2 regions of the Vibrio bathopelagicus genome follow, and region 2 is predicted to be linked to the other one. Evidence: riboswitches for the same ligand, from Rfam matches in the RefSeq annotation. Region 2 holds a riboswitch; the other holds the start of a gene.
What was found. A riboswitch is a leader RNA that binds a small molecule or an ion and turns the genes downstream of it on or off. The one in region 2 is predicted to bind cyclic di-GMP.
Positions count from the first base shown of each region.

Region 1: another riboswitch for cyclic di-GMP. It lies ahead of IHV80_RS10610 (TfoX/Sxy family DNA transformation protein); the one in region 2 lies ahead of gbpA (N-acetylglucosamine-binding protein GbpA).

Region 1 is NZ_CP062500.1:2,403,796-2,419,139, forward strand. It holds gene mukB (chromosome partition protein MukB) at 1-1,434, opposite strand, end outside; gene mukE (chromosome partition protein MukE) at 1,431-2,237, opposite strand; gene mukF (chromosome partition protein MukF) at 2,218-3,555, opposite strand; gene cmoM (tRNA uridine 5-oxyacetic acid(34) methyltransferase CmoM) at 3,681-4,466, opposite strand; gene elyC (envelope biogenesis factor ElyC) at 4,582-5,433, shown strand; gene torR (two-component system response regulator TorR) at 5,621-6,334, opposite strand; gene torD (molecular chaperone TorD) at 6,623-7,270, shown strand; gene purR (HTH-type transcriptional repressor PurR) at 7,588-8,592, shown strand; cyclic di-GMP riboswitch class I at 8,763-8,848, shown strand; gene IHV80_RS10610 (TfoX/Sxy family DNA transformation protein) at 8,976-9,566, shown strand; gene IHV80_RS10615 (TVP38/TMEM64 family protein) at 9,699-10,379, shown strand; gene IHV80_RS10620 (putative signal transducing protein) at 10,425-10,742, shown strand; gene IHV80_RS10625 (alpha/beta fold hydrolase) at 10,854-11,651, opposite strand; gene glgA (glycogen synthase GlgA) at 11,938-13,392, opposite strand; gene glgC (glucose-1-phosphate adenylyltransferase) at 13,382-14,599, opposite strand; gene topA (type I DNA topoisomerase) at 15,135-15,344, opposite strand, start outside.
Region 2 is NZ_CP062501.1:666,137-681,480, forward strand. It holds gene IHV80_RS19320 (phospho-sugar mutase) at 1-1,653, opposite strand, end outside; gene coxB (cytochrome c oxidase subunit II) at 2,116-3,318, shown strand; gene ctaD (cytochrome c oxidase subunit I) at 3,315-4,976, shown strand; gene IHV80_RS19335 (cytochrome c oxidase assembly protein) at 4,988-5,608, shown strand; gene IHV80_RS19340 (cytochrome c oxidase subunit 3) at 5,647-6,531, shown strand; gene IHV80_RS19345 (DUF2909 family protein) at 6,572-6,802, opposite strand; gene IHV80_RS19350 (SURF1 family protein) at 6,690-7,619, shown strand; gene IHV80_RS19355 (hypothetical protein) at 7,612-8,211, shown strand; gene IHV80_RS19360 (COX15/CtaA family protein) at 8,310-9,365, shown strand; gene cyoE (heme o synthase) at 9,355-10,329, shown strand; gene gbpA (N-acetylglucosamine-binding protein GbpA) at 10,441-11,907, opposite strand; cyclic di-GMP riboswitch class I at 11,979-12,068, opposite strand; gene IHV80_RS19375 (XRE family transcriptional regulator) at 12,391-12,744, shown strand; gene IHV80_RS19380 (DUF3313 domain-containing protein) at 12,845-13,516, shown strand; gene IHV80_RS19385 (DUF3820 family protein) at 13,529-13,744, shown strand; gene aroG (3-deoxy-7-phosphoheptulonate synthase AroG) at 14,058-15,110, shown strand; gene IHV80_RS19395 (hypothetical protein) at 15,294-15,344, shown strand, end outside.

The DNA.
Region 1 (15,344 bases), on a different replicon from region 2:
CGCTTTGTCGAACTGCGCAGAGGCAGCAGAAGACATGTCTAGCTTATGTTTAGTAGACAGTAGCGTTTGAGTGCTTAATTCTTCTTGTGCTTTTAGCTCAGAAACCAAAGTTAATGCGCTTTCTGCGGTAATCGATTCATCACCAAGTAGCTGCTTGGTTTTTTCTAATGCTTGAACCGCTTGCTGATATTGCAACGCACGAGTCTGCTGAACATCCAACGCTTGTTGGTAGTCAGCAAGCTGAGTTTTCAGACTATCCACTTCTTCTTCAGTAATGGTTGCCTGCTCTTCCGCTAGAAGTACTCGTTCTTGAGCTTCTTCAACCACCATCATCTGCTCTTCTAGACGCTCATTAAGCTCTTCTAGATCTTCGCTGTAGCGAGCAATTTTCTCTTGCTGACGAAGTGCAGTTTGAACTAACTGAAGATGATCTGAAGCCGCTTGATAATCTTGCTCAAGTGCCGATTCTTGATCAACCAACTGCTCCAACTCTTCTTGAACTCGATTCAACAGGTTGTTTTGATTAAGCAAGGTCTCACGTGAGCCAAACAATTCACCACGGAATTTCATGGTTTGATCAAGCTTATTACGGCGATCATTCGCATGGCGCATGTAATCTGCTGCCACGTAATTGGTCGATTCGGTGATCAAGTGCTTGAACAAATCACGATCCGACTGAGTCGTTTTGATCGCTTCGAGTGTCATGCGGTTTTCGCGAAGTGCTGATTCCATATCTTGGAATGCTTTCTTCACACCACCATTTTGTGGCAGAAGGTAATCACGCAGTGAACGCGTAATCGCACTTGAGATACCACCATAAAGCGATGCTTCAATCAGGCGGTAGAATTTAGAACGATCGCTGCTGTTACGCAGTTTCTTCGGTACCACACCGTACTCAAACATTTGTGAGTGGTAATCTACAATCGAAGAGAAGGCTTTAAAGTGCGCGCCTTCGTATTGTGCAACCGCGGCTTTTACGTCGTTTAACTGACATACGCGTGCATGGCTGTCTGAAACGTTCTGAATCAAAACATCCGTTGGTTTAACATGGCTTGGAAGGCCTTGGATAACAAACGGTTTGATGTCTACTTTCTTATCACGACCCGCAACTTGCTGCAGTTTTACCGCAAACAATAGGCGTTGGTTACGAGAGTTCACTACATCTAACGCGGCATAACATGCGCCTGGCTGAAGCTTACCGTATAGGCCTTTATCACGAGAAGACTGTGAGCTACCCGCTTCCGTTGTATTACGGAAGTGCAGAAGACTTTGGTCAGGAATTAGCGCCGTGATGAATGCCGCCATTGTGGTCGACTTACCCGCACCATTACCGCCAGAAAGCGTTGTAACCAATCCATCAATATCAAAAGTACGAGCAAAGAAGCCGTTCCAGTTGATCATGGTTAATGATTGATACTTACCTCTTTCAATCATGCATCACCTTCTACTTTATTCTGTTCGCCAAGGTTTGATTGATCATCAAAACCGGCTTGATCGTTAAAAATGTCTTGCTGACCGTTTTCGTCTACGTCAGCATCTATTTCTGATACGGCTTCCGCTTGTTCTTCATTCAACAAGCTACCTTGGTTAGGCTCTTGAGTATGCACCACAGCTTCACCATCACGGATAAGACGCAGTTGAGCTTCTTTCATATCATCGCCAACACGTACGTCAGCACCAAAGCGGAATACCGCTTCGCTGATACGGAATTTGCCCGTCTCGCCAATCGCAATCAGCATGCCGATACGACGTAAACGACGTAAAGATGTGCGTACTTTTTCAAAGAGTTTTTCTTTATCCAAGTCAGAACCAGACGCACGGTTCGTCGCCAGTTTCATGAGTTTTTTCTCATCGGCTAGCGAAATCAGTTCATCAAATAGCTCTTGATTGGTAAAGATACCTTCGTGAGCCAAACGCTCTGGACTTAGGTATAAGAAACACAATACCTTACCGACGAGCATATCGAGCTCAGACAAAACGCTTCGACTAATCAAAGACGTAGAACGCGGGCGCAGATAGAAGAAACCTTCAGGCGCTTTCACGAGTTCCGTGTTGTAGCGTTGGTAAAAATGCTGAAGTTCTACTTCGAAATCAGAAAGCAACGCGTGGTTGTCTAGGTCTTCTGTTGAAACATGCTTACCTGAACGCAGCATGCTGTCTAGCGCAGGGAACAACGGGTTCGCTATCGCTTTTACCAGTTTCTCTGGCATGTAATCATCAGTACTTGTTAATGACATTTGCTTGTACCTTTGCACCGAAATCGTTGATTGCCTGCCAATCCGGCTGAATAGCCTGATAGTCAGACGCTGAGTAACCTAAGCGCACGGCTTGGTCGACAACAATTCTGGCTAAATCAAAATGGTGTGTGCGAGGGTGTGCTGCGAGGTAATCGCGTAGCACAAGACCAAGATCAATTGGCGCACCTTGCTGTTTGTGAGCTTTTAACATCTCTGCAATTCGGTCTGAAAGCAGGTCGTTCACTTGCTCGAATTCTTCGTACTCTACGTCGATTGGCGCTTGTCCCATCACTTCATCATCACGCAGCACCAAAGCTTCGTCACGAAGATCGGTCAGCTTTTCAGCATCGGCATAAGTCAGTAACCAAGGCGCGTCAAAGTAGTCGGTAACCGACTGACGCAAGCGTTGACTAAAGGCACGGTTTTTATCCATATCAATCGCGGTACGGATAAACTTATGGACGTGACGGTCATAACCGATCCATAAATCGATCGCTTGTTGGCCCCAACTTGTGATTCGATCAAGTTTCATTTGCAAACCAAACAAGGTTTCGCCTACGAACTCGAGTTCATCGTCACCGTACACAATTTCTTGAATATCGAGGATCTGGGTTTGCAGTTCGTCACCGGCCGCTTGCAAGGTGTCTTGCAATTCTTTTAACGTAGCAGAGGTTTCCGATAGCAAAGACTCACAGTTATTGATCGCCTCTCGCCAATCTTTATTAAGAAGATCAGCAATTTGCTGTTTGACGGTTTGTTGCTGCTCGTCCATCACACGCTGGTTTAAATCGATCTGATCGAAGATCTCACCCACTGAATATTTCAAAACGCCATAAACGTTCTTTTGCCAGTGGCCAGGTGTTCCGCCTTTTTGCGCAGCTTCAATCGCTTTAGCCATCTCATCTGCAACCATCGAAAGTTGAATCGACAGTTTTAACTTAGAGAATTGACGGTGACGTAAGTAATAATCTGAAATTCCGATCGCAAGTGGAGAAAGACGGTAAATACTCGCACCGTCGGTGATCTCACTAGTAAAACGACTAATCAGTTTTTGTTTAACCAACTCGTTGATAGCGTTGTTTGCACGGAATGCAGACGCTTCGCCGGTATCTTCAAACAGACGAGTGACAATGGTAAATGCATCGTGCAGTTCACCTTCACCTAGCTCTTCATCGAACCTTTCATTGCTTAGCACAGCGATAGCAATCAAAAATGCTAAACGCTCTGGCGGCAAGTTTAATGAAAAGTCATGCTGCTTGACCCAGCCTACCAACTCATCAATTGGCTGCTCTTCGGCAGTTTGAGTCATTTCACTCATTGTGGTTCCTGTTACTGTTTTTCGTAATATCGAACGTATTAGATATTACGTCTATTTCTTTATGACGCGGGCTTCTTACGATTGCATAGCGCATGTTGTGGCTTCTTTTACCACATTCACCGCTGTTATTGCGCAGGTTTTTGAGCCCAAACGTGAATATAACGGCCTAGTGACAGATATGGCTCTTGGCGACATAGCTGTTTTTCTAGTTCCAATACATCTTCAAATTGGTAGTCGCCCATGTACTCCATATTACCTATGTAGTCACTGAAGGAACGAATGCCTGATTTACCACAGATTTCTAGACCAGCGTCTTCTATCCATTGATAAACCTCTTCTGGCTTCAAGCCTTTTTGTGGTTGCAGCTTAAACCGTTTTCGATGTGGCATCCCATTCAATACATGAGGAATGTTGCCACAAATCACATTTTTCAGGACTAATCCGTGGTGGTTGTAAAACATTATCGAGGCAACGCCACCGGGTTTTACTTGTTCCAATAATAAATCAAGCGCCTCTTTAGGGTCTGCGAGCCATTCCATTACGGCATGAAACATCACAAAATCGACTTGGCCTTCAAGGTGCTCTGCTACTTTTTGGACCGGAGAATGAATAAACCGATACTGCTCTAACAAACCCGCTTCGCTGATACTTCCTTCTGCAAGCTTAAGCATCTCAGAAGAGAGATCGCACAGAGAAACGTTATGCCCTAACGCCGCAATTTTTTGCGACATCTGTGCAAGACCACCTCCAGCATCAAGAACATGCAAAGGTGAAGCTGATTGCTCAAATTTGCTCAAAGCTTGTTCTAGATCTTCCCATACGATGATCTGACGGATCTCTCCTTTGTCAGAGCCGTAAATATTTTTTGCAAATTTGTGGGCAATATCGTCGAAATTACGGTCTTCAGTCACGGCTACTTGAGTTATTATGTCCTATCGTGCCTGCTATTCTGTCACAGGAATTTCAGGAATAAAGAGGCGATGTCTCTTTTTACTACTAAGTGATGTTTTTTCGGACTATTCGGATATGTTTGAGCTGAAAAAAGTAGTGTCTTCGCTATTGATGCCACTGCCAGCAATGTTAATTCTCGCTTTTCTGGGTTTAGCCCTAGTGATGTTTACTACCAAAAGGAAGACTGGTTGCCTAATTACCCTTTCAGCCCTCTGTGGTATTTTCCTAATCGCTTTCCAACCAGTTTCTAGTCAACTTTTAATGCCAATGGAAAGGCAACACACCGCATTTTTACCCGTAGACGACACCATCGACTACGTTATGGTTCTTGGAAGTGGTCACGTCGTCGATGATCAAATTCCACCAACCTCAGAGCTTAGCCGTACAGGGCTAATGCGTTTAAGTGAAGGCATTCGTATTCTGCGCCTCTATCCTGGTGCAAAACTCATTCTGTCTGGCTACGGTGCTGGCACTGAAGTGAGCAACGCAAGAATGATGGCTAAGGTCGCGTTAGCACTCGGCGTAGCAAAACCCGATATCATTCTGCTTGAAACCGCTAAAGACACGTGGGAAGAAGCGCGCCAAGCTGCCGCGTTTGTTAAAAACAAAAAGATGGTGTTAGTCACATCGGCGAGCCACATGACTCGCGCCCTGAATGAATTCAATGCGGCAGGTATGAAGCCATTAGCAGCACCAACAAACTACCTTGCACAAGAAGGCATTGTTGAACCTTGGAATAAGTACATGCCTAAAGCGCTCTATCTTGAACAGACAGAACGTTACTGGCATGAAACGATGGGATTGGTTTGGCAGAGCCTACGTGACTGGCTAGACACCAGTAATGACAATATTGAAGAACCTGTGGTTATCCCTGAGCCTTCTATTTTAGAAGAGGATAATGGTGTAGCTTCTGCAGCGCAGTCTTAATGATAGTTCTTGGTTTCAAGTAGCTGTTTTAGTGTCACTGCTTTCATGTAACGACTTTCGAGTCACTTATGAATCGTCAAGAAAACTATAAGCTCTAGAATGAAACGCAAAAAAAAACCGAGACATCAAGGATGTCTCGGTTTTTTTACGTTCAAATTTTGTTGCTAACTAGAACTCCCTAAGAGAATCAGTCACCAGCAAACATGTAACCTTCACCGTGAACCGTCACAAAGATTTGTGGGTTCTTAGGGTCAAACTCCATCTTCGCACGCATACGACGGATTAACACGTCAATGGTTCGGTCGTTTGGAGCATCCACTCGGTGGCTGATCATGTTCAAAATACGTTCGCGACTTAACACTTGGTTAGGGTAAGAAGAAAGCGCAACGAGCAGCTCATATTCCGCTTTAGTCAGCTTAACTGGCTCACCATTTTTACTTAAAGCACGACGAGGGATATCAAACGTCCACTCACCAAAACGAACCACAGATTCGTCTTCTACTTCAACAGTCGCACCAACCGCTGTTTTACGAGCAGCAGCAATACGCCAAAGTAAGTTTTTAACTCGAACTAATAACTCGCGAAGTTCGAAGGGTTTAGTAACATAATCGTCTGCGCCCATTTCTAGGCCTACAATTTTGTCGATGCTATCCGTGCGTCCAGTAACTAAAATAATCCCAATGTCCGATTGACTGCGTAATTCGCGAGTTAGCATCAATCCATCTTCGCCTGGTAAGTTGATGTCTAGCATAATGAGGTCAACGTTGTTTTCTTCCAACACATTTCTCATCTGAGCACCGCTTTCCGCTTCACTCACTGTGTAACCTTCGTTCTGGAAATATCCAACCAGCTTACTGCGGGTTACCACATCATCTTCTACGACTAATACGTGATAGCTCATCTACACCACTTTTCTTATTTAATAGTTTCAGTAACCATTCTATTCATAACTAGTAACAATTCTAGTGGTACAGCAGATAAAAGCGAGAAACATGAACCTTTTTTGATACAAGACAATCTAAAACCTTGCTATTTATCGTCCATGGCAATTCAATATAGGCATTACGACTAACGAGTCACTTTGCGTTCAGCAAATAACCTTGTTATTGAGCCTTGGTGTGCTTATGCCCAAATGACTTATCGATGCTTGGGTATATAAACATCACAAGACTAAATCAGGATCTATGAAATGAAAGATACGAAAGCATTCAACGAACAAAGAGCTGAAATATACTGGTGGCTATCAAGCTTGTTCGCTAAAGAGCTCACACAAGAAGAACTCGATCACTACCACTCTGTTGAGATTCGTTCTTTTCTGACTGGTTTAGGCGAAAACGAAACACTTAAGCCTGCGATTGATAAACTGGTAGACGCATTGAACCGTCTACAAACACGTGATGATGCCCAACTAGAACTGTCTGCTGACTTCTGCGATCTATTCTTAAAGACAGATAAACATGGTGCTCTACCTTACGCTTCAATGTACATCGGCGAAACGGGCCTGTTAAACGACAAGCCAGCTAAAGACATGGAAGACATCATGGCTAAGCACAACTTGGTGGTTAACAAAGATCTAAAAGAGCCAGCAGACCACATTGCTATCGAACTCGATTTCTTGGGTAATCTCATCATCCGTTCAAACGAAACTGAACTTGAAGAAGAATTAGAGAAATCGTTCGCTGTTCAACAGCAATTTATTGAACAACAACTTCTTACTTGGGTACCAAAGTTCAACGTTAAATGTCGTGAAATCGATTCATTCGGTTTCTATGCATCGGTTGCATCTCTTCTCGTTGCCTTCTGCAATCTGGACACTCAGTATTTAGCGGGTGAATAAGATTCGCTGATGATTAAGTAAACAAATTCAATAGAATGTGACAATTCACCCAGAAATCTGGGTGAATTTTATTGCGAGTAATTTCTAGTCAGTCTAAAATTGTGACCGCAAACGATAAAATATGAAACATTCACGAAATGCTATGCTTATTTAAGTTCAGAGCATTTCGGTGTTAAGACAAGCCGCTCAATAGCGGTTTTTTGTTTTTTAGCACTTTAATACCCCAAAGAGCCCTACAAATTTAAGCTCTTAGTTAGGTAGCTTAACGGCTACTTTATTCCGTACTTTGGGAAAGTAGCTTCTAATAGGATAAAACCATGGCCACTATAAAAGATGTCGCTCGCTTAGCAGGCGTATCAACTACCACCGTTTCTCACGTAATCAACAAAACGCGTTTTGTTGCAGAAGCGACTCAAGAGAAAGTAAACAAAGCCGTAGACGAATTAAACTACGCGCCAAGTGCTGTTGCTCGTAGCTTGAAATGCAATTCAACACGTACTATCGGCATGCTTGTGACTCAATCAACAAACCTCTTCTTCTCTGAAGTGATCGATGGTGTTGAAAGCTACTGCTACCGTCAAGGTTACACTTTGATTCTGTGTAACACGGGTGGTATCTATGAGAAGCAACGTGACTACATTCGAATGCTTGCAGAAAAGCGTGTAGATGGCATCTTGGTTATGTGTTCTGACTTAACAGAAGAACTTCGTGGCATGTTAGATCGCCATGCTGATATCCCAAAAGTTGTCATGGATTGGGGTCCTGAAACCTCTCAGGCTGATAAGATCATCGATAACTCTGAAGAAGGCGGCTATCTAGCAACCAAGTACCTGCTAGAACGTGGTCACACAAAGATTGCTTGTTTAAGTGGCCACTTAGACAAAGCAGCATGTGTAGAACGCATCGCGGGTTACAAACGCGCACTCAATGAAGCGAAGGTCGCAACCGACGAAAAGCTCATCATTGAAGGTAACTTTGAGTGTGATACCGCTGTACTTGCAGCTGATAAAATTGCTCAGATGGAAGATCGTCCTACTGCTGTATTCTGTTTTAACGACACAATGGCGCTTGGCCTAATGAGTCGTCTACAACAGCAAGGCATTCGCATTCCTGAAGATATTTCGGTTATCGGTTACGACAACATTGAACTTGCAGAATACTTCTCTCCACCATTGACGACGGTTCACCAACCTAAGCGTCGTGTTGGTAAAAATGCATTCGAAATTTTGTTGGAACGCATTAAAGATAAAGATCATGAAAAACGTGTCTTCGAAATGCACCCTGAAATTGTTGAGCGAAGCACAGTTAAAACGTTAAATTGATTGATAAATCGAGTTTAATTTCATTAAGCGCACCTTTGGGTGCGCTTTTTTTATAAGCAACTAAAATAAACCTAGTTGCATAACACCAAGATCATTAATTGAAGCAATATCACATTTTGAAATATCAGGTGTGAGCCTCATTCAACAAAAACTTTATTCTATTCAGTCAGTCACGCACAGGGCAAACCACTCGAAAGAGTGAGACGCAAAGCTTCCGGCCTAAACCACTCGTTGGTATGGTAGCGGGGTTACCGATGGCAAAATGCAGTAGTTACTAACAATTTAGTAATTTACGGCTTGTTGACAATTTAATTGCAACATTTTGCTAATCTCTCGGACCTGCTTATTTGGTGGCGTAGTTCAAATACACCGAGATAAATAACATGGATAAACCGATACTAAAGGACTCAATGAAATTATTTGAGCCCCTAGGAAAAATAAAATCACGCTCAATGTTTGGTGGATTCGGGCTTTTTGCTGATGACACTATGTTTGCTCTGGTTGTAAATGACCAGCTGCACATAAGAGCGGACAAAGACACAACAAAGCAATTCGAGCAACAAGGGTTTCAACCATACGTCTACAAAAAACGTGGTTTCCCTGTCGTCACTAAGTATTTCGCATTGCCGGAAGGCTTGTGGCAAGACCAAGAAAAGATCTTGCAGCTTGCTACGACGTCTCTGGGTTTTGCTAAAGATGAGAAAGCGGAGCAGTCTTCTGCTAAGCCAACTCGACTAAAGGACCTCCCTAACCTTCGATTGGCTACCGAGCGTATGTTGAAAAAGGCGGGGATCGATTCCGTAGAATGTTTATATGAATCTGGCTCTGTAAACGCATTTAACGCCATCAAGGAATCGCATGCATCCTCTGTCAGCATTGAGCTGCTTTGGGCGCTAGAAGGTGCGATCAATGGTACTCATTGGTCTGTTATACCGCAGCAACGTCGTGAAGAGCTTATCAGTCGCGTCAATTAATATTGTCAGTTCAAACTATCTACATAACTAAGCCGCATTCTTGCGGCTTTTTTTATATCTGTTGAAAGTTAATCTATGCTTTGCCTGTCTATCTATACTAATGGTATACATTGAAAATTAGAGGAAGTATCAATGAGTAAGAAAATGATATTGGGTATCGTGTTGGTCGTAACCATCGTCCTATTAGGCGTCAATTTCGGCCAATACCTAACACTTGAGAATGCGAAAGCTCAACAAGCTGTTTTGAATGACTACATCGAGAGCAATTTTATTGCTGCTGCTGCGATTTACTTCGCCGCCTATGTCATGATCACGGCTTTCTCAATTCCCGGCGCTGCGGTTGTTACACTCTTAGGCGCTGCTCTATTTGGTTTCTGGAACAGTTTACTGCTAGTGTCTTTCGCGAGTGCTATTGGTGCAACCCTCGCCTTCTTAAGTAGCCGTTACCTGTTACGTGACTGGATCCAAACCAAGTTTGGCGACAAGTTAGCAACGATTAACAAAGGCGTTGAAAAAGACGGGGCATTTTACTTATTTTCTCTACGTCTAATTCCTGTCTTCCCATTTTTCCTTATCAACCTGTTAATGGGGTTAGCCCCAATGTCGGTGACTCGTTACTACATCACGAGCCAAATAGGCATGCTGCCAGGTACCGCGGTTTTCTTGAATGCTGGTACTCAACTCGCAGAAATTGATTCACTTTCAGGTATCGTATCTCCTTCAGTATTATTGTCGTTTGCTTTGTTGGGGGTATTCCCAATTATTGCTAAATGGTTGATGAGTAAGTTTCGTTCAGCACCTGTTGCTGAATAACGTATATGGCTGACTAACACCTAAAGCCGAATAAGGTTCTATTCAATGAAAATTTTCAGTGCATCGAATCCTACAGAAGCCCATATCATCTGTGGATTGTTAGAAAGTGAGAATATTGCGTGTGAAGTCCGTGGTGAGGGTTTGTTCGGTTTGAAAGGGGAAATCCCATTCACCGAGGAAACTGACCCTTACGTATGGTTATATGAGCCAGAATTGGCCAGTAAAGCCCGCACGATCGTCAATGAGTACCAAAAACAGCAAGATTCGATCATCTATGAAGAGTGGCGTTGTGGTGAATGCCATGAAGTCAACGAAGCGCAATTCGGTTCTTGTTGGCAATGTGGCGCTGCATCACCAGAGTAAGAACATAACGAACGATACCCCTCCCTTAAAACAAAAACGGGAAGCTAATATTAGCTTCCCGTTTTTATTTAATTCAATCTATTCATCTGTTCTGATAGCGAACCAAGAGAATCACTGGATTTGTTTTTGAATAAACGCGATAGAACGTTGATTAAACTCTTCAGGGTTTTCAACATTACACACATGTCCGCAATTCGCTATTTCCACTAACTCACTCGACTCGTGTGCTTCAACCATCTCCTTTACGGGCTTGATGAACATGTAGTCACGTTCTCCCATTAAATAAAGGGTTGGGATCGGCAACTCTCTATCTTTGAAGTACTTCATAAGAGGGTTCACATCAGCAGTTAGGATAAACCAGCGTTTAAACTCTTTTTGACACAGCTTTTTGGCTTCGCGGATAAATAGATGGCGAGATTCTTTTTGGCTCTTCTGCGGCATGACAACATAAGCAAAGAGACTATATAACCACATGTATGGAATGATGTGCTTGCTTAAATTACCCAACTTTATTAATACTTGAGAACGAGTATTGAGCTTAGTCACCGCCCCACCAAGTACCATTGAACGCACACGTCCCGCGGCTAATTCTGCTACGTTGCGAACAATAATCGTCCCGAGAGACATACCAACAAAATGCGCGGAGCGGATTTTTAGATGGTCAAGTACTTTGAGGATATCGAGTGTGACCGATTTGAACGTATAGCGGTTCGCTATCAGCTCTTTTAAAATATTGTCTGACTTACCGTGCCCTCTCAGATCAATGAGAAGCAAGTTGAAATGTTGTTTATACGCTTTGATCTGCTTGAACCAGATTGAGGAGCTGCCTCCCGCGCCATGCACAAACACAACCCATTCATCGCTCGTAGGGTGAGTAAATGTTTTATGAAATAATAAACTCTCAGACATACCTATCGCTTTAATTATAATAATGGAGCTATGCCTCATCACGAGGCGATGGCTAAGGATATCACGCTATTAAGAACTTTAAGTGATAATAGTGTCAAACCTAACATTAGTCATGTGAATACCTGCCTCACCTTTTTTACCTGACTAAAATGAGTTTGCAAGTTTTGTCTTCGTAAACGTGATGTGTTCTGACCAGAAAACAAAAAGGCACTCTAGTCTCAGAGCGCCTTCTTTCATTACAAACCATTACTAACTGTCAGCTTAATTTAGATGCTATTTCAGCGAGTTAAAATGCTGAATGGTACATTGCAAGATACTCTTTTGCCGCATCTTCCCAACTAAAATCTTGCTGCATGGCATAAAGCTGAACACGCTTAATTTCAGATGGGTTTTGTGCGTAAAGCAGCAAAGAACGGTGTAACACAGCCAGTAGCGCTTGTGGTGTCGGTTCATCAAAAGCAAACCCAGTCGCGAACTCAGGATCCTGGTCGTAATCATTCACACTGTCTTTTAAACCACCTACAGAACGAACAATCGGTAACGTGCCGTAAGCCATGCTATAGATTTGGTTTAAGCCACAAGGCTCAAACTCAGAAGGCATCAAGAAGAAATCTGAACCGGCCTCGACCAAATGCGCTAATTCGTTGTTATACGCTTCAACAAACGAGAACTTGTCTGAATGAAGTGCCGATAACTCTTTTAGCTGACTCGCCAATACTGGGTCACCTGTACCCACAATCACAATCTGCAAGTCGTTCTTCAAGAATTGCTCGATGATTGGCAATAAGTAATGAACGCCTTTTTGATTGGTCAGTCGGCAAACCATGCCGTACACAGCACAATCGATAACGGGTAGACCGACATCTTGTTGCAGCTTTTGCTTACAAGCCGATTTTCCACGAACCATACTGTGCTTGGTCGCTTTGTATTTACGAGGCAGGAAAGCATCCGTTTCCGGGTTCCAGGCACCATAATCACAGCCATTCAAAATACCGAACAGGTCGTCAGATCTGTGTTGGAATTCAGCCGCCATACCATGGCTGCCTAATTCCGTCTTCAGCTCTTGTGCATAAGTTGGACTGACTGCATTCACTTTATCTGCACACAACACACCCGCTTTCAGCATGGTCACGTGAGTATCACTTACCGCAGCTTCCGGGACATTATGACTATGCATTTCAGGCAGGGATTGCAACTCTTCGTAAGAAAACACGCCTTTAAAAACGGCATTGTGAATCGAAATGACGCTGCGTGTGTTTTTAAAAAAGTCGTGCTGTTGATAACGAGACTTAAGCAAGAAAGGAACAAAACCCGTGTGCCAATCATTGGCATGGACGACATCGGGCTGAAAACCAAGTTTAGGAAGCATATCCAAACACGCAGCACTAAAGAACGAGAAACGCTCTCCGTTATCGGCATAAGCATGATTATTTTCAGCGTACATTTCAGGGCGATCGAAATACTTGGCGTATTCAATACCAAAAACTTGAACACCTTCGACGCTCAATTTCTTAACTTGATAAGCGGTGTGAGGCCAATGATCCAGCTCGGTAGCCAAGATGACTTCTGCTGAATCAATGTTTGGGATGTTTCGATAAGCGGGGATGGTCACTCGAACGTCTTGTTCGAGCGTTTGTAACGCTTTAGGCAGTGCCTTGGCTACATCAGCCAAGCCACCACTTTTAATTAAGCCTTCAACTTCAGACGCTACAAAAAGTACCGAGAGAGTCTTAGTAACCAACTCGTGCTCCTTTAGAAATCACGACTACACCATCGTCAGATACGTGGTAATGCTTTTTATCTTCTGTCAGGTTTACACCAATTTGAGTGCCTGGTGCAATGTCTGCATCTTTATCAATGATAACGCGACGTAGTATACAACCTTCGCCAACCTTCACATCACCAAGTAAGATGCTCTCGCTAATATCACACGCTGATGCGATATTGCTACGGAAACCCAATACACTCTTTTCAATGCGCGAACCACGAACATAACTACCGCTACACACAAGACTATCAATAATCTGAATTCGACCATTTGCCGAGTCAGTAAAGGTAGCTGGTGGTAGTGGCGGGTAATAAGTGTGTAGAGGCCATTTGCGGTTGTATAGTGAGAATGGCGCATCTTTCTTAAGAAGGTCCATATGTGCTTGCCAGTACGCGTCAATCGTACCTACATCGCGCCAGTAAACTTCTTCTTTTTCACCGGTGATGCGGTTAGTGCTGAAGTCATAAACAAACACATCACCACGTGGGAACATGTTTGGAATAATATCTTTACCAAAATCATGAGTAGAATCTGGCTTATCTGCGTCTTCTGTTAGTTCGGCAAAAAGCTCTTTTGCTTCGAACACGTAGTTGCCCATTGAAACGAGCGCAGATTCAGGGTCGCCTGGAATCGGCTTCGGATTTTCAGGTTTTTCTTCAAAGCCAATCATACGGCCTTCAGCATCAACCTCGATAACACCGAATTCTGATGCTTCAGCAAGAGGCATGCGCAGTGCAGAAACAGTTAGCGCTGCTTTCTTTTCTTTATGGAAATCAAGCATCTGTTTGATGTCCATTTTATAGATATGGTCAGAACCGAAAATACATACTTGATCAGGTTCTTCTAACTCCATAAAGCCCATGTTTTGGTAGATAGCATCTGCTGTGCCTTCGTACCAACGCTTTCCTTTACGCATTTGCGCAGGAATAGGGTCAATGAAGCGATCTGTTATACCACTGATATTCCATCCTTTTTTCATATGATGGAACAGTGATTGTGACTTGAATTGTGTTAACACATAGATCTTCATCAGATCAGCATTAACGAAGTTATTCAAAGCGAAATCAATTAAGCGGTAACTACCACCGAAAGGAACCGAGGGTTTGCTGCGAGATTCAGTTAAAGGTCTTAAGCGAGAGCCTTCACCACCAGCAAGAATCATTCCCAATACACCAGCCATTTTATTCTCCATATATTTATAGCTTGTCGATGTCAGTACTCGTAGAGGTATCTTCCTCTGGGGGATGAGCACTAACACTTGTTTCGGTACTTAACGAATATCCATTCACATACAGTGACAGTATCCTAAGCCAAACGTTGTTACATGTGCACTATTCTTTGCACTTGGTTTTATATACGTTATCGACTTTCCTGCCGATTTCAATTTTTAATACGCCATTCTGTGTTACGTAAGCTGATTGCTTTCCTAAGACTTAAAGCAGCTCACATTACACCGCCTGAGCGAAACATTACATTAACACCCGACACACATCAGGTATACAACTAAACACTGTTCTGTGACTTACAATATTTTAATTAAGTTACATTCTCGTTACGGTTGCATAAGAAGATATTATTAATTCATTTATTTATTTTACGCTGTGAATTTAATAAATTTCCACAAATGAGATGAAAGCTCAATCGGTTGCATAGTTAGTCATATTTGGATCAAAAAAAGCAGCCTAACGGCTGCTTTTTTAGTCAATAACGTTCAATTACTTTTCTTTGGGCTTTTTACGTTTATCCGTTACTTCCCATTTGCCATCGATATATAAAGCAGTCCAACCAGAAGGTTTTCCGTCTACTTCAGTTCGAACATAGTTTTCTTTTGTCTTACGACTAAAACGAACTACTGCTGGCTTACCATCTGGATCAGCAGCAGGCGCTGATGCTAGGTATTGGAATTTAGGAGAAATACGGTCTTT
Region 2 (15,344 bases):
ATCGTACGTTTCTGAACCCTCAAACTTTGTCACCGTCTCATAATAGACTTTTACTTTCGGTTCTGTGCCAGAAGGTCGAACGATAATTCGAGATCCATCCTCCAAGTGATAAATTAATACGTCACTCGTTGGTAAGTTAATGGTTTCAGTATCTCCACCAACGATGTATCGTAAAGAAGATTGCAGATCTTCAATTACCGAGACAGTTACGCCACTAATAGTTTTAGGTTGTGCCGATCTAAGTTTTGAACCTATCGACGGTGAATCCGGATCAAGCGCGATACTGCGTTGAGCGTTGGTATGTACACCATGTTCCAACGAAATTTGAGCAAGAAGATCCCAAACAGTTCGACCTTGAGACTTCAACTCTTCAACCAGTTGAGCAAATACTACCAATGCAGAAAGTCCGTCTTTGTCGCGAACTTGAGTACCAATCGTATAGCCCAGCGCTTCTTCATAGGCAAACAAGAATTCATTCTGTTCATCTTCCAGCTGCATCCCGATATTCGCTAACCATTTAAAGCCAGTCAGTGTTTGGAAATAGGTAGCGCCATGAGAGTTGGCGACTTTTTCGAGCAAGGTCGAAGAGACAATACTGTTGCCGACTAATTGGTTTTTGGTATGAGGCTTCGATAGTAAGTAATGAGCAAACAACACACCGACTTGATCACCGGTAAGCATCTTATAGGAAGCATCATTGGTTCTAGCTGTATCGTCAGTTCTAACGGCAACGGCAAATCGGTCTGCATCCGGATCGTTGGCGCAAGCGATGTCGGCATCGACACTTTTCGCCAGATTGACGACGAGATCCATCGCCCCTTTTTCTTCTGGGTTGGGGAAGTTAACCGTCGGGAAGTGACCATCGGGCTCTCTTTGTTCCGCAACGCTGAATACTTTATGGAATCCAACATCGTGCAGAAGATCTTCTGCCATTTGTGCACCGACACCATGCATTGCTGTGTAGGTCACAGTTGTATGCGCTGAATCGATGTCGTTGCGCACATAAGGGCTTTGATTTATCGCAGCGCGGTAGGTTTGATAGTAACCCTCGGTTAACCAAACTAAGCTTCCTTGCTTTTCTGCGTCACTGAGGCTGATTAGTGGGATTGGTTTGGTTGACGCGACGTCAATCTCATCGGCGATGCCTGCATCGTGTGGTGGAATGATTTGAGCACCATTCTCCCAATAGACCTTAAACCCATTATATTCAGGTGGGTTGTGGCTGGCTGTCACAACGACAGCGGCTGCTGCGTTGAAGTGTTCGATACCAAAGGCAACAATGGGTGTTGCTGCGACGTTTGCAGTTAAATAAACCTTAATACCTAAAGCCGTCAGTACCGAAGCGGTATCGATGGCGAATTGTTTAGAATCAAGACGTCCGTCATAACCAACAACCACACCACGAATAGTTGCATTGGCGATATGTTCAATTAAGTAATGGCCAAGTCCTGTCGCCGTTTCTTGTATCACCAAGCGGTTCATTCTATTTGGGCCACATCCTACTTTGCCGCGCAGGCCAGCAGTACCGAACTCCAATCGCTGTGTAAAACGATCTTCTAGCTCGGCATGCATTTTCTTATCGATGAGATGTTGAAGCTCTTCGCGAGTTCTTGGATCTGGGTCTCTCGCTAACCAGTTCATAGCATCTTGCATAATCACTAAACCTTTTAATGTCGGGATGACTTACTGTTGATTTAATTTAAATGATATTGATTATTATTTCTATTAAGGCAATCGTAAAACTCAATTTAAAATAAATTCCAACTGCAAGGGAAGAGGAAGGGCTTATAGGTCAAGCGACTTCAAATAATTGACTGTTTAGTAAGTAAACTTACCTTGAACAATTGGATATCACTAACTAGCCTTTTACATAAATATAACAAAAACTAACAATTTCGTCGTATTTGAATCTTTGGTTAAAACCTTAAACGTTTTTGAACCGTATAAGTTCGTATGGTTTTTTGATACGAACCGGCGAATTAAGGTTAAACGCTATGTGATGTGTAGCTTCGGATTCAGCCTTTCATGTGTAGTCGGATTAACAATGAGTGTCGTTAGATAAACAACGACATATAGGTCGCAAGTATCCAATTAGGATGGGTGAGGAGAGATCTTTTGAAGAGATTACTGGTCAGGCTAGCGTGGCTGTTGAATAGTTTTGTTATGGCTTTTGTTTCCCCTTTAGTAAGCGCAAGTAGCGAATACAACATGACGCGTGGGGTGACAAATATCAGCGGTCAGGTGTATGAACTTCATATGTTGATCTTCTACATCTGTTGCGCGATAGCGTTCATTGTATTTGGCGTCATGTTCTATTCCATTCTTAGGCATCGAAAGTCGAAGGGCGCGGTTGCTGCCCATTTCCACGAAAGTACGAAAGTAGAAATCCTTTGGACCGTCATCCCCATCATTATTCTTATCGCTATGGCCATTCCGGCAACGAAAACCTTGATCGCGATGGAAGACACCTCTCAATCAGATCTAACAATCAAAATTACCGGCTCACAATGGAAATGGCATTACAACTATTTTGGTGAAGATGTTGAGTTTTTTAGCTTACTTGCAACCAGCGATAAAGAGATTGAAGGGATAGAGACCAAAGGCGCTCATTACCTGCTTGAAGTGGATAAGCCATTGGTATTGCCGATTAATCGCAAAGTTCGCTTCTTGATGACATCAGACGATGTAATTCACTCGTGGTGGGTGCCAGCGTTTGCGGTTAAGAAAGATACGGTTCCCGGATTCATTAATGAAGCGTGGACCAAAATAGATGAACCGGGTGTATACAGAGGTCAGTGTGCGGAGTTGTGTGGTCGGGCGCACGGATTTATGCCGATAGTGGTACATGCAATGGAAGAGCAAGAATTTGATTCATGGTTAGCTGAGCAGAAAGAATTGCAATTAACCGCACAGCAGGTGGCGAAAGATGCATTAGACGCGTCACTTTCTTTGGACGAGTTGAATGTTTTAGGTGAAGACGTTTATAAAACTCGATGCGCGGTTTGTCACCAAGTGAACGGTGAAGGTATCCCAGGGGCATTTCCTGCCATCAAAGGAAGCCCAGTTGCGCTTGGTGATGTTGGCGTTCATATCGATACCATCGTCTATGGTCGTGGAGGCACGGCGATGCAAGCATTCGATAACCAGTTAACAGAGAAAGAGATTGCGGCGGTTGTGACGTACCAAAGAAATGCTTGGGGTAATGATACTGGTGATGTTGTTCAGGCTTCAGATATTAACGCTTACAAGGTTAAACAGTCAGGCGGATCAGAAAGCTCAACGGATGAAGCACAAAGTGATGTTAAGGAGCAGTTATGAGTTCACCAATCGATAAACCTGTAAAATCGGCTCCCGCTGACGAGCAAACGTTGAGTCATGTAAGCGAAGGCGTTTTAGGTGACACCGATACCATCATTGATGATCATGACTCTCACGCGGCACCCAAGGGCTGGGCTCGCTGGTTGTACTCTACCAATCACAAAGACATAGGCACCCTTTACCTGTGGTTCAGTTTTGCGATGTTCTTAACGGGCGGCGCTATGGCGATGGTGATCCGAGCTGAGCTATTCCAACCGGGATTGCAGCTTGTTGAGCCAGACTTCTTTAATCAAATGACCACAGTACACGGTTTGATCATGGTATTTGGTGCCGTGATGCCTGCATTTACGGGTTTGGCGAACTGGATGATTCCGATGATGATTGGCGCGCCGGATATGGCGTTACCCCGTATGAACAACCTGAGTTTTTGGATCCTACCTTTTGCGTTTTTGATCTTGATTGGCTCTTTGTTTACAGAAGGTGGTGGGCCGAACTTTGGTTGGACATTCTACGCGCCGCTTTCTACAACTTACGGCCCAGATAGCACCGCTCTCTTTGTTTTCTCTGTGCATATTATGGGGATCAGTTCGATCATGGGGGCGATTAACGTGATCGTCACCATCGTGAATATGCGCGCGCCGGGAATGACTTGGTTCAAGCTTCCTATGTTTGTTTGGACTTGGTTGATTACGGCTTTCTTGCTTATCGCCGTCATGCCCGTGCTGGCTGGCGCGGTCACTATGGTATTAACCGACAAATATTTTGGAACAAGCTTCTTTGATGCTGCGGGTGGTGGGGATCCGGTGATGTTCCAGCACATATTCTGGTTCTTTGGGCACCCCGAAGTGTACATCATGATATTGCCATCCTTCGGTATTATCTCTGCGATCATTCCTGCATTCAGTGGCAAGCGTTTGTTTGGCTACCACTCGATGGTGTACGCGACTTGTAGTATCGCATTGCTGTCATTCTTGGTTTGGGCGCACCACATGTTTACCACCGGAATGCCCGTATTTGCTGAGTTGTTCTTCATGTATTGCACCATGTTGATCGCGGTGCCCACTGGGGTGAAAGTATTCAACTGGGTAGCGACGATGTGGCGGGGGGCTTTGACGTTCGAAACACCAATGCTGTTTGCCATCGCGTTTATTGTCCTATTTACGATTGGTGGTTTATCTGGGTTGATGTTGGCGATAGTGCCTGCTGATTTCCAATATCACGATACCTATTTTGTGGTTGCTCACTTCCACTATGTGTTGGTGACGGGTGCTGTGTTCTCCATCATGGCTGCGGCTTATTATTGGCTGCCGAAATGGACGGGGCATATGTACGACCACAAACTCAGCTTGTGGCATTTCTGGACATCAGTCATATCGGTCAATGTACTTTTCTTCCCAATGCACTTTTTAGGCTTAGCGGGCATGCCTCGCCGAATCCCTGACTACGCGATTCAGTTTGCTGACGTTAACCAAGTGGTGTCGATTGGTGGCTTCGCCTTTGGTTTATCGCAATTGATTTTCTTATGGTTAGTTATCAAGTGTGTCAGAGGCGGAGACCCTGCACCAAGCAAGCCATGGGACAGAGCTGAAGGCCTTGAGTGGACGGTTCCAAGCCCAGCGCCTCATCACACGTTTACCCATCCACCTAAAATTGATTAAGGGGAAGGAGTATGAGCGATAACAAAAACCATCAACAAGACGCCGATAACCAGCCGTCACCCAAACGTTCGACAAAGACGTTGACGGGCTACTTGGTGCTGAGTGTGATTGGTATGTTTGGCTTTGGTTTCGCTCTGGTTCCTCTGTATGACGTGATGTGTGAAGCCTTGGGGATCAACGGGAAAACCAACACGGTTTCAGCGGTTCAGCCTCAAGGAATGCAACCTGATTATTCTCGCACGGTTCGAGTGGAGTTCATGTCGCACATCAAGCCAGATATGCCTTGGCAGTTTGTGCCTGAAACTCGAGTGTTAGAGGTTCACCCTGGGGAAGTGGTTCAAACGAATTACATTGCGAAAAACTTATCGGGTCTTTCGCTAGTTGGGCAAGCTGTGCCATCGGTATCTCCCGGAAATGGAGCGACATATTTTAATAAAATGGAGTGCTTTTGCTTCAATCAGCAGCCTCTGGATGGACACAAAAGCGCAGAGATGGGGCTGATCTTCTACATTGAACCTGAGATCCCAGAATCGATTCATACGCTTACTCTCTCTTACACCTTGTTTAATATCACGAGTGATGTTGGCTTGAACAAGAGTCAACCTCAAGCTGAAACACTCGCAAGTAACTAGGGATTTACAGAACCAGTATCAACATAAGGAGTTGAGCGATGAGTTCTAAAAAGGAAGTTTATTTCGTTCCACATCAAAGCCACTGGCCTCTAGTCGGAGCTATTGCTCTGTTTCTTGTCGCGGTTGGCGCTGGCTTGACGGTACAAAACATGGGTACCGACGCGGCTGGTGGTGTGTTTGGGAAAGCAGTGCTGTTCGTTGGCTTTGCTGTGCTGCTGTATATGCTTGCCGGTTGGTTTAGCAACGTCATCACGGAATCGTTAAGCGGTCTCTATTCCGAGCAAATATCTCGCTCTTTTAGACAAGGAATGAGTTGGTTTATCTTTTCTGAAATCATGTTCTTCGGTGCTTTCTTTGGCGCGCTTTTCTATGCTCGGATGATTTCTGTGCCTTGGATTGGTGGTGCGGGCAATAATGAAATGACCCATGAGGTATTGTGGCCGATGTTCCAATCAATGTGGCCGCTAACAACCACACCTGATGGCGTAACGACGGAGGCGATGTCTTGGCAAGGCATTCCGTTAAAGAACACCATTATTCTGTTGCTTTCCTCTGTGACGCTACACATGGCACATATCAGTCTTGAACAAAATAAACGCATGGCATTGATCGTATGGCTAGAAATCACCATTGTGCTGGCTGGGTTCTTCCTATTCTTCCAAGTGGAAGAGTATGTTCATGCTTATCAAGAGATGGGGCTAACACTCCAGTCTGGGATTTATGGCAATACCTTCTTCTTACTGACGGGTTTCCACGGTCTGCATGTGTGTTTAGGTACCATATTTTTGATTGTGCTATTGGCGAGGGTCGCTAAAGACCACTTTTCTCCGAAAGACCATTTTGCATTTCAGGCAGGGAGTTGGTATTGGCACTTTGTTGATGTGGTTTGGTTAGGTTTGTTCGTGTTTGTGTACGTGCTGTAGTGAGAACCCGAATTTGGTAATCACTTGAGCATAAACCGAATCAATAAGGGCGAGGGTTAGGAGTGATGACCCCAGAAGCCAAAGCAAGCAGAAGTAACAACACGACAATGGCTGATAGCATGACTCGGCGACCCAAGAAGTGACTCAGTCGCTTTCCATTGTGCTTACCTGACGCGATTTGGATAAGCGCTTTCATTAGATTGAAAACAATAACCAGCAACAGAACAACGAGAACCACTTTAAATAACAAGACAAAGGTTGATGACATCATAGTGCTAACTCCAAACCGCTTGATTCATGATGAAAAAAAATTCCGCAGTACAGGGCTTTGGGTTGCGGCTATTTTAACTGTGGTTTCAGTCGGCCTTTTAATCAAGTTGGGTTTTTGGCAGTTAGACCGAGGTAACGAGAAACTGCAATATGAACAACAATTGTTAGAAAGAGCTCAGCAATCGCCTAAGGATTTGGAGTTAGTGATCAGCGACTGGCAACGGGACAACACACAAACTCAAGTTGATTTAACCCGTCAGATTTGGAATGGGAAAAAGGTCAACGTCACTCTGGCAGAGCCAAATGGCTTAGTCCTCTTATTAGATAATCAGATCAATCAAGGTGTCGTCGGTTATGTGATTTACATGCTGGGCAATATTCAGTCGCAAGGCGTAGATAAACGGATTTTGGTCGATCTTGGTTTTGTTGCTGCGAGTAATGACAGAAAAGAGTTACCGGAATTAGGTGACATGGTATTACCAACCACGATGTCTGGGCGTTTGTACACACGGTCGATTAACCCTCTGAGTCAAACATTGGGTTTAGAGGAAACGATACCGAAACGCATTCAGAATCTTAATATCGATGAGCTATCTCAATACACTAAACAAGAAGTTATGCCCTTTGTTTTTCAACCGCAGAACTTAGATTCATGGCCTTATGAGTTTCTATGGAGGCCAACGGCAATGAAATCTGAAAAGCATTTTGGTTACTCGGTTCAGTGGTTCGTAATGGCTGGGGTATTGCTGTTTTTGATGGTGTTAATTGGTTATCGGTATATGAAAGGGACAGCCAAGGTAAGGGACGAACATGGATAAACCTCAAGCTTTAAGCAAAACAGAAGAAGAGACGCGATTATTGCAGAAGCGTCGCTCGAAAGGTCGTCTGATGTTGATAGGGCTGATTCTGATTTTTGCTTTGCCCGCCATTATTGCTAAAACCGTGCTGGATCAGCATTGGTATACAGCAGGCGTTACCAATTCCGGAGAACTCGTTGAACCAAGGGTGACCTTGCAAGATTTTGGTATCACGTTGCCTGTAGTGGAAGAAGGTTGGTTGGTTGGATATATCGCCCCGACAGAATGCGAAAGCTTATGTGAACAACAACTACATTATCTCAATCAAAGTTACTTGGCTTTAGGTAAGAATAAAGAGCGAGTCACTGCGGTGGTGTTTGTTGCTGAGGGTGTTTCTTTAAAGGGAACCATTAACAAGCCTGATTTAGAGTTTCTCGCTGGTGGAGATCAATTGAGAGGAGAATTTGCTCCCGCGTCGATTGTGATTATTGACCCACTGGGCCAACTTGTTATGGAGTATAAGAGCGTTTCTGAGCCGTCTCAATTAGTTAGCCAATCCAAAGGGATGATCCACGATCTAAGGAAGTTACTCAAATTATCGCGTGTGGGTTAATAAGTGGTAATGCTGACTAAATAGACAAATAAACAGATATTGGGATTAGCGAAGATGTGATGATTCGTTGTCAGTGATTCGAGATAGGGAGATAAGCGATGCAAAATGGAGCGCCCAAGTTACTCATGATAATCATGAGGCTGACTGTTTTACTGACACTCACCGTTATTGTGCTCGGCGCTTATACTCGTTTGTCGGATGCTGGTCTTGGCTGCCCTGATTGGCCAGGCTGTTACGGTAATCTGGCCGTGCCATCGAATGCCACAGCAATCAGTGAAGCTAACCTCCAATTCCCAGAACGAGCTCTCGAAGCAGACAAGGCATGGATAGAGATGATACATCGTTACTTTGCTGGTTCACTCGGGCTGCTTATCTTCGTTGTTGTCGCTTGGTGCATCAAAAAGAACATCACCTCTGTCGGACTTCCTTTGCTTATTTCCGCCACTGTGATTTTTCAGGCCCTGTTGGGTATGTGGACAGTTACTCTAAAGCTGATGCCTGTTGTGGTGATGGCACACCTTATGGGCGGGTTCACGCTACTGTCGCTGCTCTGTTTACTCTATTGTCGCCTGTCTAATTTCCAACATCGCTTTGGTGAGCTTGTTTCTCACTCATCTCTTAAGGCCTGGGCATTGTTTGGATTAATCGTTGTGGTTGGACAGATATTGCTTGGTGGATGGACATCGTCTAATTATGCCGCTCTGGTGTGTACCCAGTTACCCATCTGTGAGGGGAATTGGGCAAGCTATTTAGATTTCAAGAATGCCTTCGATTTTGCTCAACACGGCCATGATAACTATGAGTTTGGTGTGTTGGAATATCCCGCGAGGTTAACCATACATGTCATGCACAGGTTCGGGGCTATTGTCGCAACACTAACGGTGTTGATGATTGTGTATCAACTTTGGAAGCTTGAGAAAGGAGCGCAGAAAAAGCTGGCTCTCACTCTGGCGACGGTGTTGTTTTCACAGGTCAGTTTAGGGATCAGCAATGTATGGTTTCACCTACCGATATCGGTAGCCGTTTTACATAATTTGGTGGCTGCTCTATTACTTGTCACCATGGTTGTTACAAACTTTGTGGTTTGGCAACGTCAACCGAGTGCGTACTTGATGAAGAACGATGTATTACAAGGAGGTAATCATGGTCACTAGAACATCAACACAACATGGAGTGGTAATTCAAGATGCAGCTTCAAGCCAAGAGATAGCTGCCAACAGTGAAAGTGCTCTAAAAAATCAGCTGGCCTCGAAAAACAAAGCCACTTGGAAAATCTACTTAACGCTGACCAAGCCCAAGGTGGTGGCGTTAATGCTGCTTACAGCATTGGTTGGGATGTGCTTAGCCGTACCTAATGGGTTGCCTTTGCAGCAAGCGTTATTCGGAATGATAGGGATAGGGTTAATGGCAGGTTCAGCCGCTGCATTTAACCATTTGATCGACAAGAAGATCGATGGACAGATGTCTCGAACCAATCGACGCCCTTTACCATCGGGTGATCTGAGTAGTGTACGTGTATTCGCCTTTGCTGCGGGTATCGGATTACTAGGGTTCGCCACGTTGGTGTTATGGGTCAATCAACTAACTGCGTGGTTAACCTTTGCAAGCTTATTGGGCTACGCGGTGATTTATACCATGTACTTGAAGCGAGCGACGCCCCAGAACATTGTCATAGCAGGGATAGCAGGTGCAATGCCTCCATTATTGGGTTGGACGGCGGTCACCAATGAACTGCATTCAAACGCTTGGTTGTTGGTGATGATCATCTTTATCTGGACGCCTCCGCACTTCTGGGCATTGGCAATTCATCGTCGTGATGAATACGCTAAGGTGAACATTCCGATGTTGCCTGTGACCCATGGTATTGCTTACACCAAAACATCGATTCTACTCTATACCTTGCTGCTAAGCATCGTATGTATCTTGCCAGTGTTGGTCGGCATGAGTAGCTGGATATATTTGAGCGCTTCTTTGGTGCTAAACGGCGGGTTTGTTTATCACGCTTGGGTACTTAAATATCGTGACGAGCCCAATATGGCCATGAAGACCTTCAAGTTCTCCATTTATCATCTCATGATCTTGTTTGTCGCTCTGTTGGCGGACCACTATCTACTTTGATAACTGATGTTTCAGCTATTGCAGAACAAGAAAACGGATGCGCTAGGCATCCGTTTTTGTTTGGTTGATTACTAGAACGTACCTACTAGAAAGTAAGTTACTGGCTAGTAATTAGTCCACTTTGTTCCAAGCATCTTGCCAGTGTGAACCGACACCTGGTTCGTACTGAGTTGCTGTTGGAGCCCATTGAATACAGTAACCAGAGTATGGGAACTCTTTACATTGATAAACGCCGCCGTCGCTGCTCAGTACCTTAGTACCTGCTGTGTAAGACTCAATGCTCTCAGGGAATACGAAGTCGTAATCGCCAGCGGGTGGAGGTGTTTGCTCGTCCATTAGGTGGAAATCAAGCGTGTTCTGATCCACTAAGTTGCCTTGGTCATCTTTTGTCACAACCACAAGCATGTGGTGGCCAGCTTCAGACTTAGACAGGGTGAGTTGAACATCTTCAACTTGTCCGTCTACTAGTTCGGATTTCTGAGAAGCAAGTGCTTCGCGGTGATGGTTGTACACAGTCAGTTCTGCTTGAATATCGCCAGTTGCCGCTAATGTCAGATCAAGCTGTGTAGGCTGGCTTTCATCAATAATGTATTCAGACTCTAGACCTGTCACTGCTAGCTCATGATCCGGTTCTGGAGTATCAATCTTGTAACCGATCTCGACGCTATTAAAGCCAGAGCCGGCTTTTAGATACACAGGGTTCGTGCCGTAAATGGGTGCGAAATCGCCTTGGTCGTTCAGCTGACCTGCTTTGATTTGTGTTTGTTCTTTGTTGATCTTAGAGGCAAGCGCGTAAGACCAGTTATTCGCTTTACCTTGCTCGTTGCTCTCAATTACGAGCTCAGTGCTGTATGAAGCGTTCTCACCCGATTGATCGAAGACACGAGTGTAAACAGCATCACCAATGTTTAGATTTTGAGTTGGGTTGATTTGACCGCCTTGATCCCAATCAGGAATGATAGGGCCGTCGCCATCAAATTTCACGTCGATAACGTTGTAGAAAGCCATTGCTGTGTCACCCACATCCCATACAGCAAGGATCACTTGATAACCTTCGCGTTCTGGCACATTACACAAGTGACTTACTTGCATAGGCGGTTGTTCTCCATTTCCTTCAACAACACAAAATGGTGTTAAGTCAAAAGAGCTGCGCGCCAAAGGTTGGTTTGGGTTCCAGTCTGGTTGAGTAATGTAGTATTTCCAGTCGTTAGTCTTGTGGTTCGCTGTGAACGTCCACTCAAAGTATTGAGAACCAGACTTGATAGGGCGTTTAACCCAGCGATCTGCAGTCTGTTCGTCTAACGCTGCCGCTAAAGACGATTGCGCACTGGCGATTTTTCCATCGGCAGGGCCGACTTCAGGGAAGCCTTCAGGGCCTTCTACACTCTGTGGTTCGTATTGGATACCACCACAGTTGGTGTTTTTCTCTTGTGTATCATTCGCTGGGAACTTACATAGCGCCACACGGCTTTCAGCTACGCCATTATTGTATGCCGAGACATAACCGTGACCGAAGCTTGCACCGCTAACACTAAGTAGCGATAGTGCGATAAGTGATTTTTTTGGGAGTTGTTTCATTATTTGTCCTTACTGTATTTGGCCGACAAAAAGAGAACACTCCGGCATGCATTTGCACTTAAATCCTATTAAGTGGCGGCCCCGCTATCATAGACAGAATATTTGTCGACAGACCGGTGGCTTTGCGTCCTATTCTTTCAAATAGTTTGCCAGAAGTGCGTTTGAGCAAGCGAAATGTAGCCAACCAGTTTTATAAATGCGAATCAATCGATTGAAATGTGGAATGCCAATCTCGAACTTTTAATTCTTAATACAAATTAACTTGCTATATGTTTAGTTAATTAACGTATAAATTATTGATATAAATGAAGAAAGTATTTGCTCTAATTGTTTATATGAATGCTTTTGATTGTTGTGCTTTGTTCAGTACGACAATTGCGCGCATATCAAAACCAAACCTTTGGTTTCCACTAACCAAACCCTGACACGCCATGTATGAAAAGCCGGACAATTGATTGGTATGAATTATATAAAGGAGCCGGTATGGAATTCACAGAACTAGACAGAGACGCGTTGTATCAAACCTGGATGTCACAAAAATCGAGAATGCGAATTACGCAGATGGAGTTTTCAAAAAAGCTAGGGATGAACCAACTTGATTTCTCAAGAGTGCTAAGAGGGGAGACGCCATTAACCATGTCTTTCATTAGTCACTTTTGTCGTTTACTTCATTTAGAACCAAGGAATGTCTTCCCGTCGTTGAAAGAAGGTCGAGAGAATGGGCCTAAAGTGGTGTATTTGAAAAGCCGAATGAGTGTAGATGGTGAGATTCAAAATGCATACATTGAAGGTAATCAAGTGATTGTCGAGTATGCACACACTGTTCAACATGATTGATTTTTGAGTGAGCTCTGATTTTTACCCCCCTTTTTCTACAACCTTTTTACATAGGGTATGGCATACTTAGTCGGATTCCTAAATTTAACCGAAGTGCGCTATGACACCTTTAAAACTTCTCTTGCTTGTTGCAACCAGCATCTTTTTGTTTGGTTGTGCAGGCGGCCCAATTAAAACCGCAACCAAATTCACCAGTTATGAAGATTTTAGCGCCGGTCCTGATGGAGGCGTCGATCTTGTATGGGCAAGGATAGGGTTACGTGATTCAAAACGCCTGAAAGCTAAACTCGATGAGTATGATTCAGTGGTGATCGACCAAATTTTTGTACTGGCAGAAGAAGGGTCGTTAGAGCAGGAAGACATTCAGGAACTCACTGATCACATGGTTGCGCGCTTGAAAGAGAAAATATCGCCCCATAAAACAATTGTCGATGAGCCTACCGGGAATACGCTGCGCCTAAGCATTGCCTTGAGTAACGTTGAAACACCCAACCCCATCTTAGCCGTGACCAGTAGTGTACTGCCGTTTGGTCTTGCGATGTCTACCATATCTAAGGTCACGACCGGTGAGCACACCAATGTGGGAAGCGCCAGTGTTGAGCTCTTGGTAAGCGATGCTCAAGAGGGCACACCATTGTTTGCAGCCATAGATCGCGAAGCTGGCAATAAAGATTTCTCGACAATGATTGATTCACTGGATGATGCCAAAGATGCAATCAACTATTGGGTTGAGCGTTTAGGTGATACTCTACAGCACATAGATGACGCATAGAAAGACCGAATAATGCTAGAGAAAGAGAACTTGATTAAGTTGGCTCGAATGCAGATGCCATTTGGAAAGTACGCGGGTCGTACACTTATTGACCTGCCTGAAGAATATTTGCTGTGGTTCGATAAAAAAGGCTTTCCCTCTGGTGAGTTAGGTGACTTACTCAAGCTCTGTTTGGCATTAAAAATTGAAGGGCTTGATAGCGTTGTCAAGCCATTGAAAAGAATGTAATTAGTTAAAAGCTCACGTTAATCACGTGAGCTTTTTTATTTTCAAGTTCTGCATAATTTTACATGTATGGTGACGCTTGAAGTATAACCGTTCTTAACCTGTCATAAATTACGCAATCGATAGCGTGTAAATAATGGTATACAAGGTGTTTTGAATATAAAACACAAAAAAAATTGCGTTTATTTTCAATTAGTGATTGAAACTAGAGTTTTTACTAGTTAAGTTACAGGGAACAAGAAGATTAGTGCTGATAGAAAGTGACGTGAGACAACGTACATTCAGCTCAAGGATAGAAAAAAGGAAGAAGTAAGCGATGTTCCAGACTGATGATGTAAGAATTAACAAAGTAAAAGAGTTATTACCCCCTGTTGCTGTTTTAGAAAAGTTTCCAGCGACAGAAGTTGCTTCTTCTACAACCTTTGAAAGCCGCAAAGCGATCCACAATATTTTAGAAGAAAGTGATGACCGCTTGCTTGTTATTGTAGGTCCATGTTCTATTCATGACACCGAAGCTGCGCTTGAGTACGGTAAGCGTTTGAAAGTGTTGCGCGACGAACTTGGTGATAACCTTGAAATCGTCATGCGAGTTTACTTTGAAAAGCCACGTACAACCGTTGGTTGGAAAGGTTTAATCAATGACCCGTACATGAACGATACGTTCAAGCTAAATGATGGTCTTCGTTTAGGACGTAAGCTACTGCTTGATCTCACTGACATGGGAATGCCAACGGCAAGCGAATTCCTAGATATGATCACGCCTCAATACGTTGCTGACCTAATCAGCTGGGGCGCAATCGGTGCACGAACTACTGAATCTCAAGTTCACCGCGAACTGGCTTCTGGCCTATCTTGCCCAGTTGGATTTAAGAATGGCACTGATGGCAACATCAAGATCGCAACAGATGCAATTCGTTCGGCGAGTGCTTCGCACCACTTTTTATCGGTAACTAAGTACGGTCACTCAGCTATCGTTGAAACAGCAGGTAACCCTGATTGTCATATTATCCTACGTGGTGGTAAAGAGCCAAACTACAGCGCAGAGCATGTTGGTAAGATCAAAGAAGAGCTAGCAGCTTCAGGTCTTCCACAAAAGGTGATGATCGATTTCAGCCACGCAAACAGCTCTAAGCAGTTCAAACGTCAAATGAATGTATCTGATGATGTGAGCGCACAAATTTCTGGCGGCGACAAAGCTATCTTCGGTGTGATGATTGAATCTCACCTGGTTGAAGGTCGCCAAGATCTTGTTGATGGTAAAGCTGCAACTTACGGTCAATCTGTTACTGATGCATGTATTGGTTGGGAAGATACTGAAACAGTACTGCGCCAACTGGCAGGCGCTGTTGAAGCTCGTCGCAACAAGTAAGTTGGTTTGCTTTAATTAGCTTTTAAAACGACTTAGATTATTGAAGGCCCTTACTCGCTTTTGTGAGTAAGGGCTTTTTTATACGCCCCTCATTTTAAGGTTTGCTATCCCATAAAAATATTTACTTATCGTATGCTGAATGGTTAAATGGTGTGGTGTTCCATAAACTGAAGAGTCGTACCAATGAAAGTAGTATTGGCGAGTGTAGTATTAATTGCGATAAACACGTTTTCT